DNA from 4 places in the Jeotgalibacillus sp. 10bf12 genome. Region 2 is predicted to be linked to each of the others. Evidence: a T-box and tRNA genes for the amino acid it is inferred to sense, from the RefSeq annotation. Region 2 holds a T-box; the other regions hold tRNA genes.

Region 1 (4,842 bases), 1.2 Mb from region 2:
ATACACACCATTTGGAGAACTGGCTGCAGGCTTCTTTATGGGATTTGTCATTATTCTGATCTCATTTTACATTCAGACCGGCATGATTAATACAATTGCCATGTTTGTCTCCATTCCTGTATCAATCCTGGTCGGGGCGATCCTGCTGGCAAATAACATACGTGACCTGGACGGCGACAGGGAAAACGGTCGAAAAACAATTGCGATTCTGTTAGGCCGTAAATACGCTATTTATTTCCTTGCTTCAATGTTTGCTACTGCCTATGGTTTTGTCATAGTTCTCGTCATCACAGGAGCGGTGACACCGTGGATGCTGATCAGCTTTTTGAGTATCCCTAAAGCAGTTAAAGCAACAAAAGGGTTTATCGGCAAAACAAAACCGATACAAATGATGCCAGCAATGAAAGCAACTGCACAGACCAATACGATATTCGGATTTCTTTTATCAATCGGCTTATTAATCGGATACTTTTCATAAGGCAGAACCCCGCTCATATCAGGCGGGGTTTTTATTTTTGAGCTTTACAGACCATTTAAAAGGTTTTAATTCCTGTGAGAAGGATAAACTGTAATATGCAGCAGATTAGAAGGAAGGATGAATCATGATGATTACTAAAGAGCAGCAAAATACTTTAAAAAATGAATTATATACACGTAAAAAGCAGATTATTGAACAAAATGAAAATACAGAGGATTACGAGAGTACTGAACTCTCGAATTATGATAATCACCCCGCTGATAATGCAACGGATCTGTTCGAACGTGAAAAAGAGCTTGCACTCGAAGAACACATTCAAAAAGAACTTGACGACATTAATGCAGCATTAAAAGCTATGGATGAAGGAACATATGGCACTTGCGCTGTCAGTGGTGAGGATATCCCATTTGAACGCCTTGAGGCCATGCCAACAGCACTTACTTGTGTTGAGCATGCTGAAGATTATAACAATCAAAATCAGCGTCCAAGTGAGGAATCAGTGATCAGCCCATCCTCTGATCATCCTTACCGGGGTGAGGACGAAGGCGTAAGAGATTACGAAAACAGTTTTGATGAGGCAGCCAGATATGGCACTTCAGAAACACCTTCAGATATGGCAGGCGGCGAAAAAAGCTATGATGATCTTTATGAAGAAGATTATGAGGATGAAGATGTAGCAAATGAGATGGATGGCAAACACCGTAAGATTATGCCTGATGACGAATAATCATTAATCCGGTTCCCCTTCTTTAGGTTGAAGGGGAACTTTTTTGATTGTGAAACAACGTGGTCAAAGTATTTACTATCTATGCTGTTCAGAAAAACCTGAAGGATGTAACGTTTAGTATATGTATCGTGTTAAGTCTCTACGTTCCCCACGGGTCTCCTGATTAATTGAAAAGAAGTTTATAAGATGACAAAAAAGCAGCATGCCAATCAATTTGATTGGCATGCTGCTTTTAATGATGACCCGTACGGGATTCGAACCCGTGTTACCGCCGTGAAAGGGCGGTGTCTTAACCGCTTGACCAACGGGCCTAAAACTGGCGGAGAAGGAGGGATTTGAACCCTCGCGCCGCTTACGCGACCTACACCCTTAGCAGGGGCGCCTCTTCAGCCACTTGAGTACTTCCCCGTAAAAATGGCTCCACAGGTAGGACTCGAACCTACGACCGATCGGTTAACAGCCGATAGCTCTACCACTGAGCTACTGTGGAACAAATATGGTGGGCCTAAGTGGACTCGAACCACCGACCTCACGCTTATCAGGCGTGCGCTCTAACCAGCTGAGCTATAGGCCCAAATATAATGGAGCGGGTGATGAGAATCGAACTCACGACATCAGCTTGGAAGGCTGAGGTTTTACCACTAAACTACACCCGCATACTCAAATGGGGCGACTGATGGGAATCGAACCCACGAATGCCGGAACCACAATCCGGTGCGTTAACCACTTCGCCACAATCGCCATGACAACAAAAAAGATGGCTTTGGACGGAATCGAACCGCCGACACATGGATTTTCAGTCCATTGCTCTACCAACTGAGCTACAAAGCCGTAAAATGGCGGTCCCGACCGGGATCGAACCGGCGATCTCCTGCGTGACAGGCAGGCATGTTAACCGCTACACCACGGGACCAGATAATTGCGGGGGCAGGATTTGAACCTGCGACCTTCGGGTTATGAGCCCGACGAGCTACCGAACTGCTCCACCCCGCGACGATATTAAGTTAAAAAAATGGAGGAGGTAGAGGGATTCGAACCCCCGCGGGCTGTTACACCCCTGTCGGTTTTCAAGACCGATCCCTTCAGCCGGACTTGGGTATACCTCCGTATGGATAAGACTATGGTGGACCTTGCAGGACTCGAACCTGCGACCGGACGGTTATGAGCCGTCTGCTCTAACCAGCTGAGCTAAAGGTCCTTTATTATATTGGTGGCGGCAGAGGGGATCGAACCCCCGACCTCACGGGTATGAACCGTACGCTCTAGCCAGCTGAGCTACGCCGCCCAATAAATAAAGTAACTTCATAAAATACATATGGTGGAGCCTAGCGGGATCGAACCGCTGACCTCCTGCGTGCAAGGCAGGCGCTCTCCCAGCTGAGCTAAGGCCCCATAATGATTATAAAAGATGGTCGGGAAGACAGGATTTGAACCTGCGACCCCTTGGTCCCAAACCAAGTGCTCTACCAAGCTGAGCTACTCCCCGTCGATTATGTGTTATTCTATGTATTCTTATGGCGCGCCCGAGAGGAGTCGAACCCCTAACCTTTTGATCCGTAGTCAAACGCTCTATCCAATTGAGCTACGGGCGCTGAATAGAGTAAGCGGAAGACGAGATTCGAACTCGCGACCCCCACCTTGGCAAGGTGGTGTTCTACCACTGAACTACTCCCGCATGGTAACTATTAAAATGGTGCGGGTGGAGGGACTTGAACCCCCACGCCTTGCGGCACTAGATCCTAAGTCTAGCGTGTCTGCCAATTCCACCACACCCGCATAAAAACATGGTGAGCCATGAAGGACTCGAACCTTCGACCCTCTGATTAAAAGTCAGATGCTCTACCAACTGAGCTAATGGCTCGAAAAAACTGGTGCCGGCAAGAGGACTTGAACCCCCAACCTACTGATTACAAGTCAGTTGCTCTACCAGTTGAGCTACACCGGCATAATGGTGGAGAATGACGGGCTCGAACCGCCGACCCTCTGCTTGTAAGGCAGATGCTCTCCCAGCTGAGCTAATTCTCCACGGTATTATGTAATACCGCCTAGCGACGTCCTACTCTCACAGGGGGAAACCCCCAACTACCATCGGCGCTGAAGAGCTTAACTTCCGTGTTCGGCATGGGAACGGGTGTGACCTCTTCGCTGTCATCACTAGACTATAAAGGCTCGCGCCTTCAAAACTGGATACGTTCATCAAAGTAAGGGATTTTCCGAGAATCAACCGATTTGGTTAAGTCCTCGATCGATTAGTATTCGTCAGCTGCACATGTCACCATGCTTCCACCTCGAACCTATCTACCTGATCATCTTTCAGGGATCTTACCACTTGCGTGTGGGAAATCTCATCTTGAGGGGGGCTTCATGCTTAGATGCTTTCAGCACTTATCCCGTCCGCACATAGCTACCCAGCGATGCCATTGGCATGACAACTGGTACACCAGCGGTGCGTCCATCCCGGTCCTCTCGTACTAAGGACAGCTCCTCTCAAATTTCCTGCGCCCACGACGGATAGGGACCGAACTGTCTCACGACGTTCTGAACCCAGCTCGCGTACCGCTTTAATGGGCGAACAGCCCAACCCTTGGGACCGACTACAGCCCCAGGATGCGATGAGCCGACATCGAGGTGCCAAACCTCCCCGTCGATGTGGACTCTTGGGGGAGATAAGCCTGTTATCCCCGGGGTAGCTTTTATCCGTTGAGCGATGGCCCTTCCATGCGGAACCACCGGATCACTAAGCCCGTCTTTCGACCCTGCTCGACTTGTAGGTCTCGCAGTCAAGCTCCCTTATGCCTTTACACTCTTCGAATGATTTCCAACCATTCTGAGGGAACCTTTGGGCGCCTCCGTTACTCTTTAGGAGGCGACCGCCCCAGTCAAACTGCCTGCCTGACACTGTCTCCCGGCCCGATAAGGGCCGCGGGTTAGAAGTTCAACACAGCGGGGTAGTATCCCACCAATGCCTCCACCGAAGCTGGCGCTCCGGTTTCTAAGGCTCCTACCTATCCTGTACAAGCTGTGCCAAAATTCAATATCAGGCTGCAGTAAAGCTCCACGGGGTCTTTCCGTCCTGTCGCGGGTAACCTGCATCTTCACAGGTACTATAATTTCACCGAGTCTCTCGTTGAGACAGTGCCCAGATCGTTGCACCTTTCGTGCGGGTCGGAACTTACCCGACAAGGAATTTCGCTACCTTAGGACCGTTATAGTTACGGCCGCCGTTTACTGGGGCTTCAATTCGCACCTTCGCTTGCGCTAAGCACTCCTCTTAACCTTCCAGCACCGGGCAGGTGTCAGCCCCTATACTTCACCTTACGGTTTCGCAGAGACCTGTGTTTTTGCTAAACAGTCGCCTGGGCCTATTCACTGCGGCTCTCTCGGGCTTGCACCCTAATAGAGCACCCCTTCTCCCGAAGTTACGGGGTCATTTTGCCGAGTTCCTTAACGAGAGTTCACTCGCTCACCTTAGGATTCTCTCCTCGCCTACCTGTGTCGGTTTGCGGTACGGGCACCTTGCATCTCGCTAGAGGCTTTTCTTGGCAGTGTGGAATCAAAGACTTCGGTACTAATTTCCCTCGTCATCACAGCTCAGCTTACGCGGAAACGGGATTTACCTCATTTCCTGCCTAACTGC
Region 2 (4,842 bases):
AACAGCTGAACGTGATGGCATGCGCCTGATCTCAGTTGTGATGAATGCGACAGATGAAAATGGTGTTGGTTCATACGCTGCGCGTTTTGGTGCCACAGCAGAAATGTTTGACTATGGATTCGGTAACTTCTCTATGCAGGAAATTCTGCCTGCTAACTATACAGTAGAAGGCCAGGAAACAATGGCCGTTGATAAAGGTACGGAAGATTCAGTAGGAATTGAATCGACTGAGCCTGTTCAGGTCATCCTTGAAAATGGTCAGGACCCTGCTGAATTCACTCCTGAGCTATTGCTTGATGAGTCTCTTTTAAATGAAGATGGCGAACTGACGGCGCCGATTGAAGAAGGTGCGCAGATTGGATCAATCAGCATGGCTGCTGCAGGCGGGGAATATGGTTTCCTTGATGACAGTATGGCATCATCTCTTGAAGCGGAAGTCGTGACAAATGAATCAGTTGAAAAGGCGAACTGGTTTGTCCTTAGCATGCGCGCTGTGGGCGGTTTCTTCGGCGGGCTTTGGGATACAATCGCTACAACCGTAAAAGGCTGGTTCTAAGAAAATGTTTTGGGTCATACTTTAATGCGCTAAAACCAAGTAATATTCAAGGTTTTTAGCACCATTTCAAGTGTTAAAAGCACTTCATGTCTTGACATGGAGTGCTTTTTTAGTGAAGATAAAGATTGGGATAACGAAAAGCGTAGGGCGCTGTATGAGCGTTAAGAGCTGGACAATATTCTAATTACAAGACTAATTCAAAATTCACCAGTTTCAGCGAAGTACAGGGTCTGACCCGGGTCATTGCGGAACTGTTCTACTAGGATGAAGGAGGCTTTTACCATGAATACAGGTACGGATCGTGTAAAAAGAGGAATGGCTGAAATGCAAAAAGGCGGCGTGATTATGGACGTTGTTAATGCAGAGCAGGCTAAGTTAGCAGAGGCAGCAGGTGCGGTAGCAGTTATGGCACTTGAACGTGTGCCATCTGATATTCGCAGAGATGGCGGAGTTGCCCGTATGGCAGACCTTCGCATTGTAGAAGAGGTTATGAGCGCGGTAAGTATTCCGGTCATGGCAAAAGCAAGAATCGGGCATATTACAGAAGCTCGTGTACTTGAATCAATGGGCGTAGATTATATAGATGAAAGTGAAGTACTAACACCAGCGGATGAAGAGTATCACTTAATGAAGAGTGATTTCACAGTACCATTCGTATGCGGATGCCGCGATCTTGGTGAAGCTGCACGCCGTATTGGTGAAGGAACGTCAATGCTTCGTACAAAAGGTGAGCCTGGAACAGGTAACATCGTTGAAGCAGTACGCCACATGCGTAAAGTGAACGGTCAGATCCGTAAAGTTGTGAATATGTCTAAAGATGAGCTGATGACTGAAGCGAAATTGCTTGGTGCGTCATTTGACCTTCTTTTAGAGATTAAAGAACTTGGACGTCTTCCTGTTGTAAACTTCGCTGCAGGCGGCGTAGCAACACCAGCGGATGCTGCACTGATGATGGAACTTGGCGCTGACGGAGTCTTCGTTGGATCAGGTATCTTCAAATCAGATAATCCTGAAAAGTTTGCACGTGCGATCGTTGAAGCAACAACGCACTATCAGGATTATGAGTTAATCGCAAAAGTATCAAAAGAACTTGGTACAGCGATGAAAGGGATGGAAATCTCTTCAATTTCATTAGAAGACCGTATGCAGGAGCGCGGTTGGTAAGAAAGGGCTGATCATCATGACAACAATTGGTGTTTTAGGTTTACAGGGAGCGGTTCGCGAACATGTCCGTTCAATCGAAGCAGGCGGTGCCAAAGCGGTTGTCGTGAAGAAAGCAGAACAGCTCTCTGAAGTTGACGGATTAATTTTACCAGGCGGAGAAAGCACAACGATGCGCCGCCTGATTGATGTATATGGTTTGATGGAGCCGCTGAGAAACTTTGCTGCTTCAGGTAAGCCGGTATTTGGCACATGTGCCGGGCTGATCCTGCTTGCAGGAGAGATTGTCGGGTATGATGAGCCGCACCTTGGTGTGATGGATGTAGTCGTTGAGCGAAATTCATTCGGCCGTCAAAAAGAAAGCTTTGAAGCGGACCTTTCGATTACAGGCGTTGAAGGAGATCCTTATACTGCAGTCTTCATCCGTGCGCCGCACATCGTATCAGCCGGTCCTGATACAGAAGTACTCGCGACACACAATGACCGGATCGTGCTGGCACGCCACGGACAATTCCTTGGCTGTTCATTCCATCCGGAGCTGACAGATGACCACCGTTTAACTGAGTATTTCATTAAAATGGTTGAGTCACCAGCAGTCGTCATTTAAAAAACAGTTGATCTTTTCCGGGTCATGTAGTAACCTAATTTTTATCAAAACAAACGAAAAGCTGTGACAGAAAGCAGTAGCGAAATGCGCTTATTTTAGAGAGCCTGCGGTTGGTGCAAGCAGGCATAAGACGTTTGTGAATCCATTCTGGAGCGGGAATCCGAAATCAAAGTAAGATTCCACGGGCAGGCACCGTTATGCCTTAAGCGGAAAGTACACGTGTGCTTTCAACCAGGGTGGTATCGCGGGCTTTAACTCTCGTCCCTTATTATTTCTAATAATAAGTGGGCGGGAGTTTTTTGTTTTGTAGAGCAGGGACAGACCCGCCTCTACCCAGAGCTTTTAAATTACCTAAAAGGAGGAATTACCATGTTAGATTTAAAAAGATTGCGTAACAATTTTGAAGAAATAAAAGAAAAGATGGCGAAGCGCGGGGAGGACCTGAAGGATTTTGACCAGTTCCAGGCACTTGATCAGGAACGCCGTGAGCTGATTACGAAAACGGAAGAGAAGAAGAGCCGCCGGAATGAAGTGTCTCAGGAAATCGCGCAGATGAAGCGTGAAAAGAAGAATGCAGATGATGTAATTGCTGAGATGCGTGGTCTTGGTGATGAGATTAAGCTGATTGATGAGCGCCTGCGTGAAGTGGAAGAGAAGCTTGAAACGCTGCTGCTTTCTATTCCAAACGTACCGCATGACAGCGTGCCGATTGGTGATACTGAGGATGATAACGTTGAAATCCGCAACTGGGGTAAGATCCGTGACTTCGATTTTGAAGCAAAGCCTCACTGGGACGTGGCAACTGACCTTGAAATGCTTGATTTCGAACGTGCTGCAAAGGTAACAGGCAGCCGCTTCGTCTTTTATAAAGGTGCAGGTGCACGCCTTGAGCGCGCATTGATCAACTTCATGATGGATCTTCATCAGGATCAGCATGGCTATACTGAAATGCTGCCGCCATACCTTGTGAACCGTGCAAGTATGACAGGTACAGGTCAGCTGCCAAAGTTTGAAGAGGATGCTTTCCGTATCGAAAAGGAAGACTTCTTCCTTGTACCGACGTCTGAGGTGCCTGTTACAAACTATCACCGTGACGAGATTTTAAAAATAGATGAGCTGCCAAAAGCATATGTGGCATACAGCGCAAACTTCCGCTCTGAAGCGGGTTCTGCCGGCCGTGATACACGCGGACTGATTCGTCAGCACCAGTTCAACAAAGTCGAGCTTGTGCGATTTGCTAAACCTGAAGAATCTTATGAAACGCTTGAAAAGCTGACTGGTCACGCTGAAAAAGTACTTCAGCTGCTTGAGCTTCCATATCGCGTGATGAGCATGTGTACAGCAGACCTTGGCTTCACAGCTGCAAAGAAATACGATATTGAAGTATGGATCCCAAGCTACGGCACATACCGCGAGATTTCTTCTTGCAGTAACTTTGAAGACTTCCAGGCGCGCCGTGCAAACATCCGTTTCCGCCGCGAGCCAAATGCAAAGCCTGAACACGTACACACGTTAAACGGCAGTGGTCTTGCAATCGGCCGTACCGTTGCTGCGATCTTAGAGAACTATCAGCAGGAAGACGGCAGCGTAGTGGTGCCTGATGTACTACAGCCTTATATGGGTGGTAAGAAGGTTATTTCTAAATAAGTTTGAAAGAGCTGTCCCGGGGTGGGGCGGCTCTTTTTGTGTTCTGCTGTCGGGGGCGGAGGGGGATGTATCAATTGTTGCTGGAGTTGCCGCATTCCGGCGTCAGGATGTTGTGATCCATCCGGAGAGTTGTCTTAATCGCCAGTGGAGTTGCCGCATTCCCGCTTCCGGATGTCGTAATTACTACAATTCGCACCACCCTCTTCATGCATTTAAGAAACTAAGAGCCTGTTACTTAAATGCATGCGACGCGACTGAAGATGTATGTGTGTCAGTGCAGGTTGTCTCAATGCGCGCTCCAGTTGTCGCGATCCACCCAGAAGAATACTGCATCTGGAACAAACTCCTCACTTGACGTTTTAATACCATCGGGCGTATGATAACTTATAAACTTATATTCCGATCAGAAAGGTTTGATATAAATGGCAGCATCTCCATCTATCCCGCGTCCGCTCGTGCGGGCAAATCAATGGACCATTGTTCTGTCTGTTGCAGCATTCTGGATCACAGGCATTCACCACTTATTACTCATTCCGCTACTTGCAGGTCTTGGAGGCGTATTATTTAATTTCAATCCGGTGATGCGCCTGGCTAAGCAGTTCTTGAAGAAGCCTATGAATAGCTATATCCCTGAAGATCGTTCAGATCAGCGTTTTAATCAGATACTGGCTGTCTTTTTCCTTGCCGGCGGCTATATTTCTTATAGTTTTGGGTGGACAATTGCAGCGTATACCTTTACAATAATGGTTGTGACTGCGGCATCAGTTGCGATCATGGGCTTTTGTGTCGGATGCTTTATCCGTTTCCAGTGGAAGCAGTGGCAGTATCGACGCACAAAAACATCTAAAAGTTTTTCATAAATCTTTTTGAA
Region 3 (4,842 bases), 670 kb from region 2:
ACCACCTGTCACCGTTGTCCCCGAAGGGAAAACACTGTCTCCAGTGTGGTCACCGGGATGTCAAGACCTGGTAAGGTTCTTCGCGTTGCTTCGAATTAAACCACATGCTCCACCGCTTGTGCGGGCCCCGTCAATTCCTTTGAGTTTCAGCCTTGCGGCCGTACTCCCCAGGCGGAGTGCTTAATGCGTTAGCTGCAGCACTGAGGGGCGGAAACCCCCAACACTTAGCACTCATCGTTTACGGCGTGGACTACAGGGTATCTAATCCTGTTTGCTCCCCACGCTTTCGCGCCTCAGTGTCAGTTACAGGCCAGAAAGTCGCCTTCGCCACTGGTGTTCCTCCACATATCTACGCATTTCACCGCTACACGTGGAATTCCACTTTCCTCTCCTGCACTCAAGTTCCCCAGTTTCCAATGACCCTCCCCGGTTGAGCCGGGGCTTTCACATCAGACTTTTGGAACCACCTGCGCGCGCTTTACGCCCAATAATTCCGGACAACGCTTGCCACCTACGTATTACCGCGGCTGCTGGCACGTAGTTAGCCGTGGCTTTCTGGTCAGGTACCGTCAAGGTACCATCAGTTACTATGGTACTTGTTCTTCCCTGACAACAGAGCTTTACGATCCGAAAACCTTCTTCACTCACGCGGCGTTGCTCCGTCAGACTTTCGTCCATTGCGGAAGATTCCCTACTGCTGCCTCCCGTAGGAGTCTGGGCCGTGTCTCAGTCCCAGTGTGGCCGATCACCCTCTCAGGTCGGCTACGCATCGTTGCCTTGGTGAGCCGTTACCTCACCAACTAGCTAATGCGCCGCAGGCCCATCCTTAAGTGACAGCCGAAGCCGCCTTTCATAAAAGAACCAGGAGGTTCTTTCAATTATCCGGTATTAGCCCCGGTTTCCCGGAGTTATCCCAGTCTTAAGGGCAGGTTGCCCACGTGTTACTCACCCGTCCGCCGCTAACATCTGAGGAGCAAGCTCCTCATCTGTCCGCTCGACTTGCATGTATTAGGCACGCCGCCAGCGTTCGTCCTGAGCCAGGATCAAACTCTCCGTAAAGTGTTTGAAAAGCTCATTGTCTTTTTTGTTCGAAAAAGACTTAAAATCTTAAAACGTTGACGTTTGGTTGTTTAGTTTTCAAGGTTCAAATGTTTCAAAAATATTGGAGCGGGTGATGAGAATCGAACTCACGACATCAGCTTGGAAGGCTGAGGTTTTACCACTAAACTACACCCGCATATAAAATTAAAATATGGCGCGCCCGAGAGGAGTCGAACCCCTAACCTTTTGATCCGTAGTCAAACGCTCTATCCAATTGAGCTACGGGCGCTTACTTGTTTGGTGCGGTCGAGAGGAGTCGAACCTCCACGGGATTTCTCCCACTAGGCCCTCAACCTAGCGCGTCTGCCATTCCGCCACGACCGCTCGTATTCGAGCGACAAGTAATATTATATCAATATAACTTCTAGTTGTCAATGCTTTTTGAAAAAGAAATAAAAATGCGGGTGGAGGGACTTGAACCCCCACGCCTTGCGGCACTAGATCCTAAGTCTAGCGTGTCTGCCAATTCCACCACACCCGCAGATAACAAAAATGGTGAGCCATGAAGGACTCGAACCTTCGACCCTCTGATTAAAAGTCAGATGCTCTACCAACTGAGCTAATGGCTCTAAAAAATGGCTGGGCTAGCTGGATTCGAACCAACGCATGACGGAGTCAAAGTCCGTTGCCTTACCGCTTGGCTATAGCCCAATACTTAAATGGCGGTCCCGACCGGGATCGAACCGGCGATCTCCTGCGTGACAGGCAGGCATGTTAACCGCTACACCACGGGACCAGAGTGAAACTATGTATTTATCAAAATTAAGTGGTGACCCGTACGGGATTCGAACCCGTGTTACCGCCGTGAAAGGGCGGTGTCTTAACCACTTGACCAACGGGCCATGTTCTGGCGGAGAAGGAGGGATTTGAACCCTCGCGCCGCTTACGCGACCTACACCCTTAGCAGGGGCGCCTCTTCAGCCACTTGAGTACTTCCCCATAAAAATGGCTCCACAGGTAGGACTCGAACCTACGACCGATCGGTTAACAGCCGATTGCTCTACCACTGAGCTACTGTGGAACGATATCATTAAGTTGTTTCAGCAAGCCTTTATGTAAGTGTTTCTCTTGGCGTCTCTCTTGCCGACGTTTAATATCATAACAGATATTAAATGCAGTAGTCAATCGTTTTTATAAAATAATTTTAAATTATTTTGATCTTCTATGCCGCCCGCTTCAAAGGCTAGTGAATGTAATTTACCACAAATCATAGATGATGTCAAAACCAATCCCCCCGCTTCAAAAGAAAAGCTCTCCCCTTTATCGTCTAATCAAAAAAACTGCCGGAAGTCTGTTTCACTTCCGGCAGCCAATCATTAAGCAAGTGACTGATCCACACCTAAAAAGGCCAGCCTCCCGCTGCACTTTCCGCAGCGGTATTTACTTGTATCAAACCTTTTCTTCCGATGATAAAGCTGACCGCAGTCTTTGCATTCATACACTTTGTTGCGTGGCAGCTGCTTCTTTTTTTGTGAAGGCAGCGGTGTACAGAACCTTGGAGCACCGACTGTTTTAATCAGTTCCCTGAAGTCACGGTCTCTATGCTGATACCCTCTTCCTTCTATATGAAGGTGGTAATGTGCAAGTTCGTGCTTAATGATTCCAACAAGTTCAGCGTAGCCGTGTTCATCAAGGTACTTTTTATTGATTTCGATATGATGACTGACAAGCAGATACCTGCCACCTGTCGTTCTGAGCCGGCCGTTGAAATAGGCCTGGTGCTTAAATTGCTTTCTGAACGATTCAAGTGAGATCTGTTCTGTCAGCAGTTGAAGTTCTTCATTCGTCATTAGCAGCTACCTCCTTTTAGATAAAAAGGAAGATCATTGCGATCAATGGCATTGACGTAATCAGCTGCATGCTGATCAGTGAAAATGAACGGACCTGGCCTTTTGCTTCAGCAGGAACATCCTGTCTCATTCTCATCAGTACCTGCATGACGCCAAATATAGCTGATCCTATAATAATGATCAGTGGAATAACCGGCAGTCCTGTATCTGGTCTTTCCATCAGTGCATACACGAGCACAATCACAGCAAGCGGGACAAGTTCAATGATCATGGTTGAAAAGAAGAAGCGCGTGAGTAAGGTTTGCACTGTCATCCCCTCATCGCCGCGACCCTCGGCAGTTTTGATGATTGACCCAAGGTGAGCAATATAATTAAAAGTAATACCGAGCGTTGCTACGGCAGCTGCAATCGCAATGATATAAAATGCCATTATGTTTCCTCCAATTTAGTTTGTCTGTTCTGCAGGTGGCAGCATAGTGAGTGCAATTCTGCCTTTTTTCGCATCGACCTGTTCGATCCATACTGTCACAACGTCACCAAGTGAAACGACATCAAGCGGGTGCTTCACAAACCCTTTTTTCAGTTTGGAAATATGAACAAGCCCATCCTGTTTGACACCGATGTCTACGAATGCGCCGAAGTCGACTACGTTACGTACAGTTCCCTGCAGCTCCATACCCGGCTTGAGGTCTTCCATTTTTAATACGTCTTTTTTCAGGATCGGTTTATCAAGTTCATCACGCGGGTCACGTCCCGGACGGATCAGCGCTTCGATAATATCTTTCATTGTATGAATGCCGATGTCTGTATCTGCTGACCACTGCTCAGGTGTTTTCTGGATGATCGCCTGCTTCAGCTCTTCTGAACCGATGGCATTCAGGTCAGAGCCAACCTGTTTAATCATCTTTTCTACATCCTGATAATTTTCCGGATGAATGGCTGTCCGGTCGAGCGGATTCTCTCCTTCTGCAATACGAAGGAAGCCGATACACTGTTCATAGGTTTTTGCACCAAGACGCGGGATTTTCTTCAGCTGCTTGCGGTTGCTGAACTTCCCTGCTTCATCGCGTGCTTTTACGATATTCTGCGCAACGGTTTTCGAAAGGCCAGCCACGTATTGAAGCAGTGATGATGAGGCAGTGTTTACATTTACACCGACTTTGTTTACTGCGGTTTCTACGACGAATGTCAGTGATTCATTCAGCTTCTTCTGTGAAACATCGTGCTGATACTGACCGACACCGACTGATTTCGGATCGATTTTTACAAGCTCAGCCAGTGGATCCTGAAGACGTCTGGCAATTGATACGGCACTTCTTTCCTCTACCTGAAGATCCGGGAATTCTTCACGGGCGATATCAGATGCGGAATACACACTCGCCCCCGCTTCATTGACAATCAGATAATACACTTCCTGGTCAATTTCCTGGAGCTGGTCTGCAACGAATTGTTCTGTTTCGCGTGAAGCTGTTCCATTTCCAATCGCCACAAGCTCAATGTCGAAGTCTTTGACAACTTTTTTAAATGTCGCAGCAGCTTTAGAAGGATCTTTTGTTGTGTGCGGATAGATCACACCGATATATAGCATCTTTCCGGTTTCATCCACCACTGCAAGCTTGCAGCCGGTACGGTAGGCAGGGTCTACGCCCAGCACTTTTTTCCCTTTCAATGGCGCCTGAAGCAGCAGGTTTTTCAGGTTCTCTGAGAAAATGTGAATAGCCTGATTTTCTGCTTTTTCAGTCAACTCATTTCTGATCTCCCTTTCAATAGAAGGAAGAATCAGTCGCTTATAGCTGTCTTCAATCGCTTCTGCTACCTGTTCTGCTGAAACAGACTGCGGGTATTTCACATGCTTACGCTTTAATTCAGACAGGATTCTCTCCTGGTCAGGATGAATAGATACGCGCAGCACGTCTTCCTTTTCACCACGGTTCAGTGCGAGCGTACGGTG
Region 4 (4,842 bases), 1.1 Mb from region 2:
ATTACAATCGCCGCACTGATCCTCCATCGGTTCATCCGGGCTGAAAGGGATATTTGTAATCATTTCACCTAAATAAACATAAGAACCAAACTCCGGCGTGATAATGGAACAGTTTTTAGCGCTCCAGCCGATGCCTGCCCTCTCAGCAACGGCACGGTCCACAAGCTCTCCCGTATCAACCATCGACTTCATTCTCGCATCAGGCACTCTCTCCTGTATAAACTGCTCAAGGCGCTCAAGCGCTTTTCTTAAAACCGTGTGATAATCCTCTCCCCACGATGCTCTTGCGAAAACCCCTCTGCGCTCTCCTTTTTTACTTCTCGGAGCATCCTTCATTTTAGAAGGATAAGCAAGTGCAATCGATATAATTGATTTAGGTTCATGCATTAATAATGAAGGGGTTACACGCTTTTCGATATCCTTTTCCTCAAAACCTGACTGATAATTGAGTGCTTCCTGTCTCATCAGCCGTCCTTTCAGATCAGAAAAGAAACCTGCGCTTGTAAAGCCGATTTTATCAATGCCCAGTTCATCAATGTGATCAATAATTTCCTGTTTCAGCGTATCATAATTCATTCTAATCCCCCTTTCTATATGGAAATGTTAAACTGAATGCATACAAAAGGAGTTGACCACCGTATGGAAGTTTCAGTTCATTCATCACTATCATCTTATTCATTTGGCATTATTCATTATCGAAACGTCACCGTCAGTGAATCACCTCAGATGCTAAAAGGGCGGCTCCAACTGTTTCAGGAATCACTATTTTTTGACCTGAAGGATAAGAAGCCGGCAGACTTTGAAGGCATAGCTGAATGGAGACAATTGTTTAAGCATTTCGGTAAAGATCCTAACCGATACAGACCAAGTACCGAAGCTCTTCTCAGAAGAATTTCAAAACAAAATTATCTGCCGAGTGCTAATTCAGCAGTTGATCTGAATAACTTCTTTTCCCTGCAGTACGAAACGCCGCTAGGCATATACGATGCTGAAAAGATCAGCGGACCAGTTGAGATCAGGGTCGGCAGCAAACATCAGCAATTTGAAGGCTTAAACGGCAGAGAAAACTCTGCTGAAAACCTGGTTATCGCTGCTGATGATCATGGGCCATTCGGCAGTCCAAGCGTTGATTCAATCAGAACTGCAGTAAGCAGGGATACAACTGAAGCATTACACATTGTCTACTTCAGACCCTCACTGCCAACTGAGGATCAGGAAAAGCTGCTTGATTCGTTAAAGCATATGTTTATCCAGGTAAATGGAGGTACTGCAACATCACAAATTATTTAAATATATTATATCATCCGGACACGATCGATCAAAAAGCCTCATCATATATGAGGCTTTTATATTTATTTAAATACATAGACCTGTTAAAGCAGACCGCTGATTTACGGTCCGAAGTATACTCCAAGTGGCCCGGCGGTGAGCCAAGAGGCTTCATCCCTCCCAGCCACTGGAGACACTGCCTTCCTAAACAGTCTCTTTAACATAGTTAAAGACACAAAAAAACGCACCGCTTCGTTTTAGTTAAACGAAACACTGCGTTGGTTATGTATGTTGGAGCGGGTGATGAGAATCGAACTCACGACATCAGCTTGGAAGGCTGAGGTTTTACCACTAAACTACACCCGCGTATGCTGGTACCGATGGCCGGGATCGAACCGGCACTCCCGAAGGAACACGATTTTGAGTCGTGCGCGTCTGCCAATTCCGCCACATCGGCATGATAGTATGAATCTTATCATACGCATGTACGTATTACAAATCACAATTATTTAAAATATTTGGAGGCGGTAACCGGACTCGAACCGGTGATAAGGGTTTTGCAGACCCGTGCCTTACCACTTGGCTATACCGCCGAAAATAAAAATGGAGCGGAAGACGAGATTCGAACTCGCGACCCCCACCTTGGCAAGGTGGTGTTCTACCACTGAACTACTCCCGCAAAAAATGGCTGGGCTAGCTGGATTCGAACCAACGCATGACGGAGTCAAAGTCCGTTGCCTTACCGCTTGGCTATAGCCCAATATATGGGGCGACTGATGGGAATCGAACCCACGAATGCCGGAACCACAATCCGGTGCGTTAACCACTTCGCCACAATCGCCGTAATGAAATTTTTAAAATTGGCAGGGGCAGTAGGAATCGAACCCACACCGGAGGTTTTGGAGACCTCTGTTCTACCTTTAAACTATGCCCCTATGAATGGTGGAGGGGGGCAGATTCGAACTGCCGAACCCGAAGGAGCGGATTTACAGTCCGCCGCGTTTAGCCACTTCGCTACCCCTCCATATAAAATTAAAACTGGTGCCGGCAAGAGGACTTGAACCCCCAACCTACTGATTACAAGTCAGTTGCTCTACCAGTTGAGCTACACCGGCAATACATGGTGGCTTTGGACGGAATCGAACCGCCGACACATGGATTTTCAGTCCATTGCTCTACCAACTGAGCTACAAAGCCAAATATTTAAGCATTTTCTATCTTACTATGTAAATAATTATTTTTCAACCATCAGTTGAAAATGGCGGTCCCGACCGGGATCGAACCGGCGATCTCCTGCGTGACAGGCAGGCATGTTAACCGCTACACCACGGGACCAAAGGTAATTGCGGGGGCAGGATTTGAACCTGCGACCTTCGGGTTATGAGCCCGACGAGCTACCGAACTGCTCCACCCCGCGACGATATAAAGTTAGAAAGAATGGTGGAGAATGACGGGCTCGAACCGCCGACCCTCTGCTTGTAAGGCAGATGCTCTCCCAGCTGAGCTAATTCTCCATGGGAATAAATTTTAAATGGTGACCCGTACGGGATTCGAACCCGTGTTACCGCCGTGAAAGGGCGGTGTCTTAACCGCTTGACCAACGGGCCAGTATGCAATGGCGGAGAGCAAGGGATTCGAACCCTTGAGACAGCGGTAGCCGCCTACACGATTTCCAATCGTGCTCCTTCGACCTCTCGGACAGCTCTCCATGGCTCCACAGGTAGGACTCGAACCTACGACCGATCGGTTAACAGCCGATTGCTCTACCACTGAGCTACTGTGGAATATTGCCTAGCGACGTCCTACTCTCACAGGGGGAAACCCCCAACTACCATCGGCGCTGAAGAGCTTAACTTCCGTGTTCGGCATGGGAACGGGTGTGACCTCTTCGCTATCATCACTAGACTATATCGCAACTCGGCGACAAGTACTATCATAACACTTTTCGAAGGCAAATGCAACACTTTTTTTCGCGCCTTCAAAACTGGATACGTTCATCAAAGTAAGAGATTTTCCGAGAATCAACCTTAGTCCAGTTTCAGCTCCTAGCTTTTCGGCTGCTTCACCCTGCCTGTTTGAGACTAACGTCTCACCCATTCAGGCTTCCACCAGCTCTCAAAGCTGACCAGTCGCTTCCACTTTCTTATATTTGGTTAAGTCCTCGATCGATTAGTATTCGTCAGCTGCACATGTCACCATGCTTCCACCTCGAACCTATCTACCTGATCATCTTTCAGGGATCTTACCACTTGCGTGTGGGAAATCTCATCTTGAGGGGGGCTTCATGCTTAGATGCTTTCAGCACTTATCCCGTCCGCACATAGCTACCCAGCGATGCCATTGGCATGACAACTGGTACACCAGCGGTGCGTCCATCCCGGTCCTCTCGTACTAAGGACAGCTCCTCTCAAATTTCCTGCGCCCACGACGGATAGGGACCGAACTGTCTCACGACGTTCTGAACCCAGCTCGCGTACCGCTTTAATGGGCGAACAGCCCAACCCTTGGGACCGACTACAGCCCCAGGATGCGATGAGCCGACATCGAGGTGCCAAACCTCCCCGTCGATGTGGACTCTTGGGGGAGATAAGCCTGTTATCCCCGGGGTAGCTTTTATCCGTTGAGCGATGGCCCTTCCATGCGGAACCACCGGATCACTAAGCCCGTCTTTCGACCCTGCTCGACTTGTAGGTCTCGCAGTCAAGCTCCCTTATGCCTTTACACTCTTCGAATGATTTCCAACCATTCTGAGGGAACCTTTGGGCGCCTCCGTTACTCTTTAGGAGGCGACCGCCCCAGTCAAACTGCCTGCCTGACACTGTCTCCCGGCCCGATAAGGGCCCGGGTTAGAAGTTCAACACAGCGGGGTAGTATCCCACCAATGCCTCCACCGAAGCTGGCGCTCCGGTTTCTAAGGCTCCTACCTATCCTGTACAAGCTGTGCCAAAATTCAATATCAGGCTGCAGTAAAGCTCCACGGGGTCTTTCCGTCCTGTCGCGGGTAACCTGCATCTTCACAGGTACTATAATTTCACCGAGTCTCTCGTTGAGACAGTGCCCAGATCGTTGCACCTTTCGTGCGGGTCGGAACTTACCCGACAAGGAATTTCGCTACCTTAGGACCGTTATAGTTACGGCCGCCGTTTACTGGGGCTTCAATCGCACACCTTCGCTTGCGCTAAGCACTCCTCTTAACCTTCCAGCACCGGGCAGGTGTCAGCCCCTATACTTCACCTTACGGTTTCGCAGAGACCTGTGTTTTTGCTAAACAGTCGCCTGGGCCTATTCACTGCGGCTCTCTCGGGCTTGCACCCTAATAGAGCACCCCTTCTCCCGAAGTTACGGGGTCATTTTGCCGAGTTCCTTAACGAGAGTTCACTCGCTCACCTTAGGATTCTCTCCTCGCCTACCTGTGTCGGTTTGCGGTACGGGCACCTTGCATCTCGCTAGAGGCTTTTCTTGGCAGTGTGGAATCAAAGACTTCGGTACTAATTTCCCTCGTCATCACAGCTCAGCTTACGCGGAAACGGGATTTACCTCATTTCCTGCCTAACTGCTTAAACACGCGCAACC

The links. The T-box of region 2 lies ahead of serS (serine--tRNA ligase). A T-box ahead of a tRNA ligase gene usually reads a tRNA of that ligase, here a tRNA-Ser.
Region 1: it encodes a tRNA-Ser, which carries the amino acid that the T-box ahead of serS (serine--tRNA ligase) is inferred to sense. The anticodon was not compared.
Region 3: it encodes a tRNA-Ser, which carries the amino acid that the T-box ahead of serS (serine--tRNA ligase) is inferred to sense. The anticodon was not compared.
Region 4: it encodes a tRNA-Ser, which carries the amino acid that the T-box ahead of serS (serine--tRNA ligase) is inferred to sense. The anticodon was not compared.

Annotation. Positions count from the first base shown of each region.
Region 1 covers NZ_CP200276.1:3,110,497-3,115,338, forward strand. The annotation lists gene DH10bf12_RS16190 (1,4-dihydroxy-2-naphthoate polyprenyltransferase) at 1-478, shown strand, start outside; gene DH10bf12_RS16195 (TraR/DksA C4-type zinc finger protein) at 603-1,205, shown strand; tRNA gene DH10bf12_RS16200 (tRNA-Glu) at 1,445-1,516, opposite strand; tRNA gene DH10bf12_RS16205 (tRNA-Ser) at 1,523-1,613, opposite strand; tRNA gene DH10bf12_RS16210 (tRNA-Asn) at 1,621-1,695, opposite strand; tRNA gene DH10bf12_RS16215 (tRNA-Ile) at 1,703-1,779, opposite strand; tRNA gene DH10bf12_RS16220 (tRNA-Gly) at 1,788-1,861, opposite strand; tRNA gene DH10bf12_RS16225 (tRNA-His) at 1,871-1,946, opposite strand; tRNA gene DH10bf12_RS16230 (tRNA-Phe) at 1,964-2,036, opposite strand; tRNA gene DH10bf12_RS16235 (tRNA-Asp) at 2,043-2,118, opposite strand; tRNA gene DH10bf12_RS16240 (tRNA-Met) at 2,125-2,198, opposite strand; tRNA gene DH10bf12_RS16245 (tRNA-Ser) at 2,219-2,311, opposite strand; tRNA gene DH10bf12_RS16250 (tRNA-Ile) at 2,327-2,403, opposite strand; tRNA gene DH10bf12_RS16255 (tRNA-Met) at 2,414-2,490, opposite strand; tRNA gene DH10bf12_RS16260 (tRNA-Ala) at 2,522-2,597, opposite strand; tRNA gene DH10bf12_RS16265 (tRNA-Pro) at 2,615-2,691, opposite strand; tRNA gene DH10bf12_RS16270 (tRNA-Arg) at 2,721-2,797, opposite strand; tRNA gene DH10bf12_RS16275 (tRNA-Gly) at 2,809-2,880, opposite strand; tRNA gene DH10bf12_RS16280 (tRNA-Leu) at 2,897-2,981, opposite strand; tRNA gene DH10bf12_RS16285 (tRNA-Lys) at 2,991-3,066, opposite strand; tRNA gene DH10bf12_RS16290 (tRNA-Thr) at 3,075-3,150, opposite strand; tRNA gene DH10bf12_RS16295 (tRNA-Val) at 3,155-3,230, opposite strand; rRNA gene rrf (5S ribosomal RNA) at 3,249-3,364, opposite strand; rRNA gene DH10bf12_RS16305 (23S ribosomal RNA) at 3,435-4,842, opposite strand, start outside.
Region 2 covers NZ_CP200276.1:844,504-849,345, forward strand. The annotation lists gene DH10bf12_RS03985 (D-alanyl-D-alanine carboxypeptidase family protein) at 1-556, shown strand, start outside; gene pdxS (pyridoxal 5'-phosphate synthase lyase subunit PdxS) at 839-1,720, shown strand; gene pdxT (pyridoxal 5'-phosphate synthase glutaminase subunit PdxT) at 1,737-2,324, shown strand; T-box leader at 2,379-2,593, shown strand; gene serS (serine--tRNA ligase) at 2,694-3,971, shown strand; gene DH10bf12_RS04005 (DUF4395 domain-containing protein) at 4,394-4,831, shown strand.
Region 3 covers NZ_CP200276.1:1,513,347-1,518,188, reverse strand. The annotation lists rRNA gene DH10bf12_RS07995 (16S ribosomal RNA) at 1-1,059, opposite strand, end outside; tRNA gene DH10bf12_RS07990 (tRNA-Gly) at 1,164-1,237, opposite strand; tRNA gene DH10bf12_RS07985 (tRNA-Arg) at 1,254-1,330, opposite strand; tRNA gene DH10bf12_RS07980 (tRNA-Leu) at 1,340-1,425, opposite strand; tRNA gene DH10bf12_RS07975 (tRNA-Leu) at 1,501-1,582, opposite strand; tRNA gene DH10bf12_RS07970 (tRNA-Lys) at 1,595-1,670, opposite strand; tRNA gene DH10bf12_RS07965 (tRNA-Gln) at 1,678-1,752, opposite strand; tRNA gene DH10bf12_RS07960 (tRNA-Asp) at 1,762-1,837, opposite strand; tRNA gene DH10bf12_RS07955 (tRNA-Glu) at 1,869-1,943, opposite strand; tRNA gene DH10bf12_RS07950 (tRNA-Ser) at 1,950-2,040, opposite strand; tRNA gene DH10bf12_RS07945 (tRNA-Asn) at 2,048-2,122, opposite strand; gene DH10bf12_RS07940 (SprT family protein) at 2,418-2,891, opposite strand; gene DH10bf12_RS07935 (hypothetical protein) at 2,908-3,321, opposite strand; gene DH10bf12_RS07930 (Tex family protein) at 3,337-4,842, opposite strand, start outside.
Region 4 covers NZ_CP200276.1:1,896,860-1,901,701, reverse strand. The annotation lists gene queG (tRNA epoxyqueuosine(34) reductase QueG) at 1-576, opposite strand, end outside; gene DH10bf12_RS09940 (B3/B4 domain-containing protein) at 640-1,290, shown strand; tRNA gene DH10bf12_RS09935 (tRNA-Gly) at 1,562-1,635, opposite strand; tRNA gene DH10bf12_RS09930 (tRNA-Leu) at 1,642-1,726, opposite strand; tRNA gene DH10bf12_RS09925 (tRNA-Cys) at 1,789-1,862, opposite strand; tRNA gene DH10bf12_RS09920 (tRNA-Gly) at 1,874-1,948, opposite strand; tRNA gene DH10bf12_RS09915 (tRNA-Gln) at 1,955-2,029, opposite strand; tRNA gene DH10bf12_RS09910 (tRNA-His) at 2,035-2,110, opposite strand; tRNA gene DH10bf12_RS09905 (tRNA-Trp) at 2,131-2,204, opposite strand; tRNA gene DH10bf12_RS09900 (tRNA-Tyr) at 2,210-2,293, opposite strand; tRNA gene DH10bf12_RS09895 (tRNA-Thr) at 2,309-2,384, opposite strand; tRNA gene DH10bf12_RS09890 (tRNA-Phe) at 2,391-2,466, opposite strand; tRNA gene DH10bf12_RS09885 (tRNA-Asp) at 2,529-2,604, opposite strand; tRNA gene DH10bf12_RS09880 (tRNA-Met) at 2,613-2,686, opposite strand; tRNA gene DH10bf12_RS09875 (tRNA-Val) at 2,708-2,783, opposite strand; tRNA gene DH10bf12_RS09870 (tRNA-Glu) at 2,802-2,876, opposite strand; tRNA gene DH10bf12_RS09865 (tRNA-Ser) at 2,886-2,977, opposite strand; tRNA gene DH10bf12_RS09860 (tRNA-Asn) at 2,979-3,053, opposite strand; rRNA gene rrf (5S ribosomal RNA) at 3,059-3,174, opposite strand; rRNA gene DH10bf12_RS09850 (23S ribosomal RNA) at 3,419-4,842, opposite strand, start outside.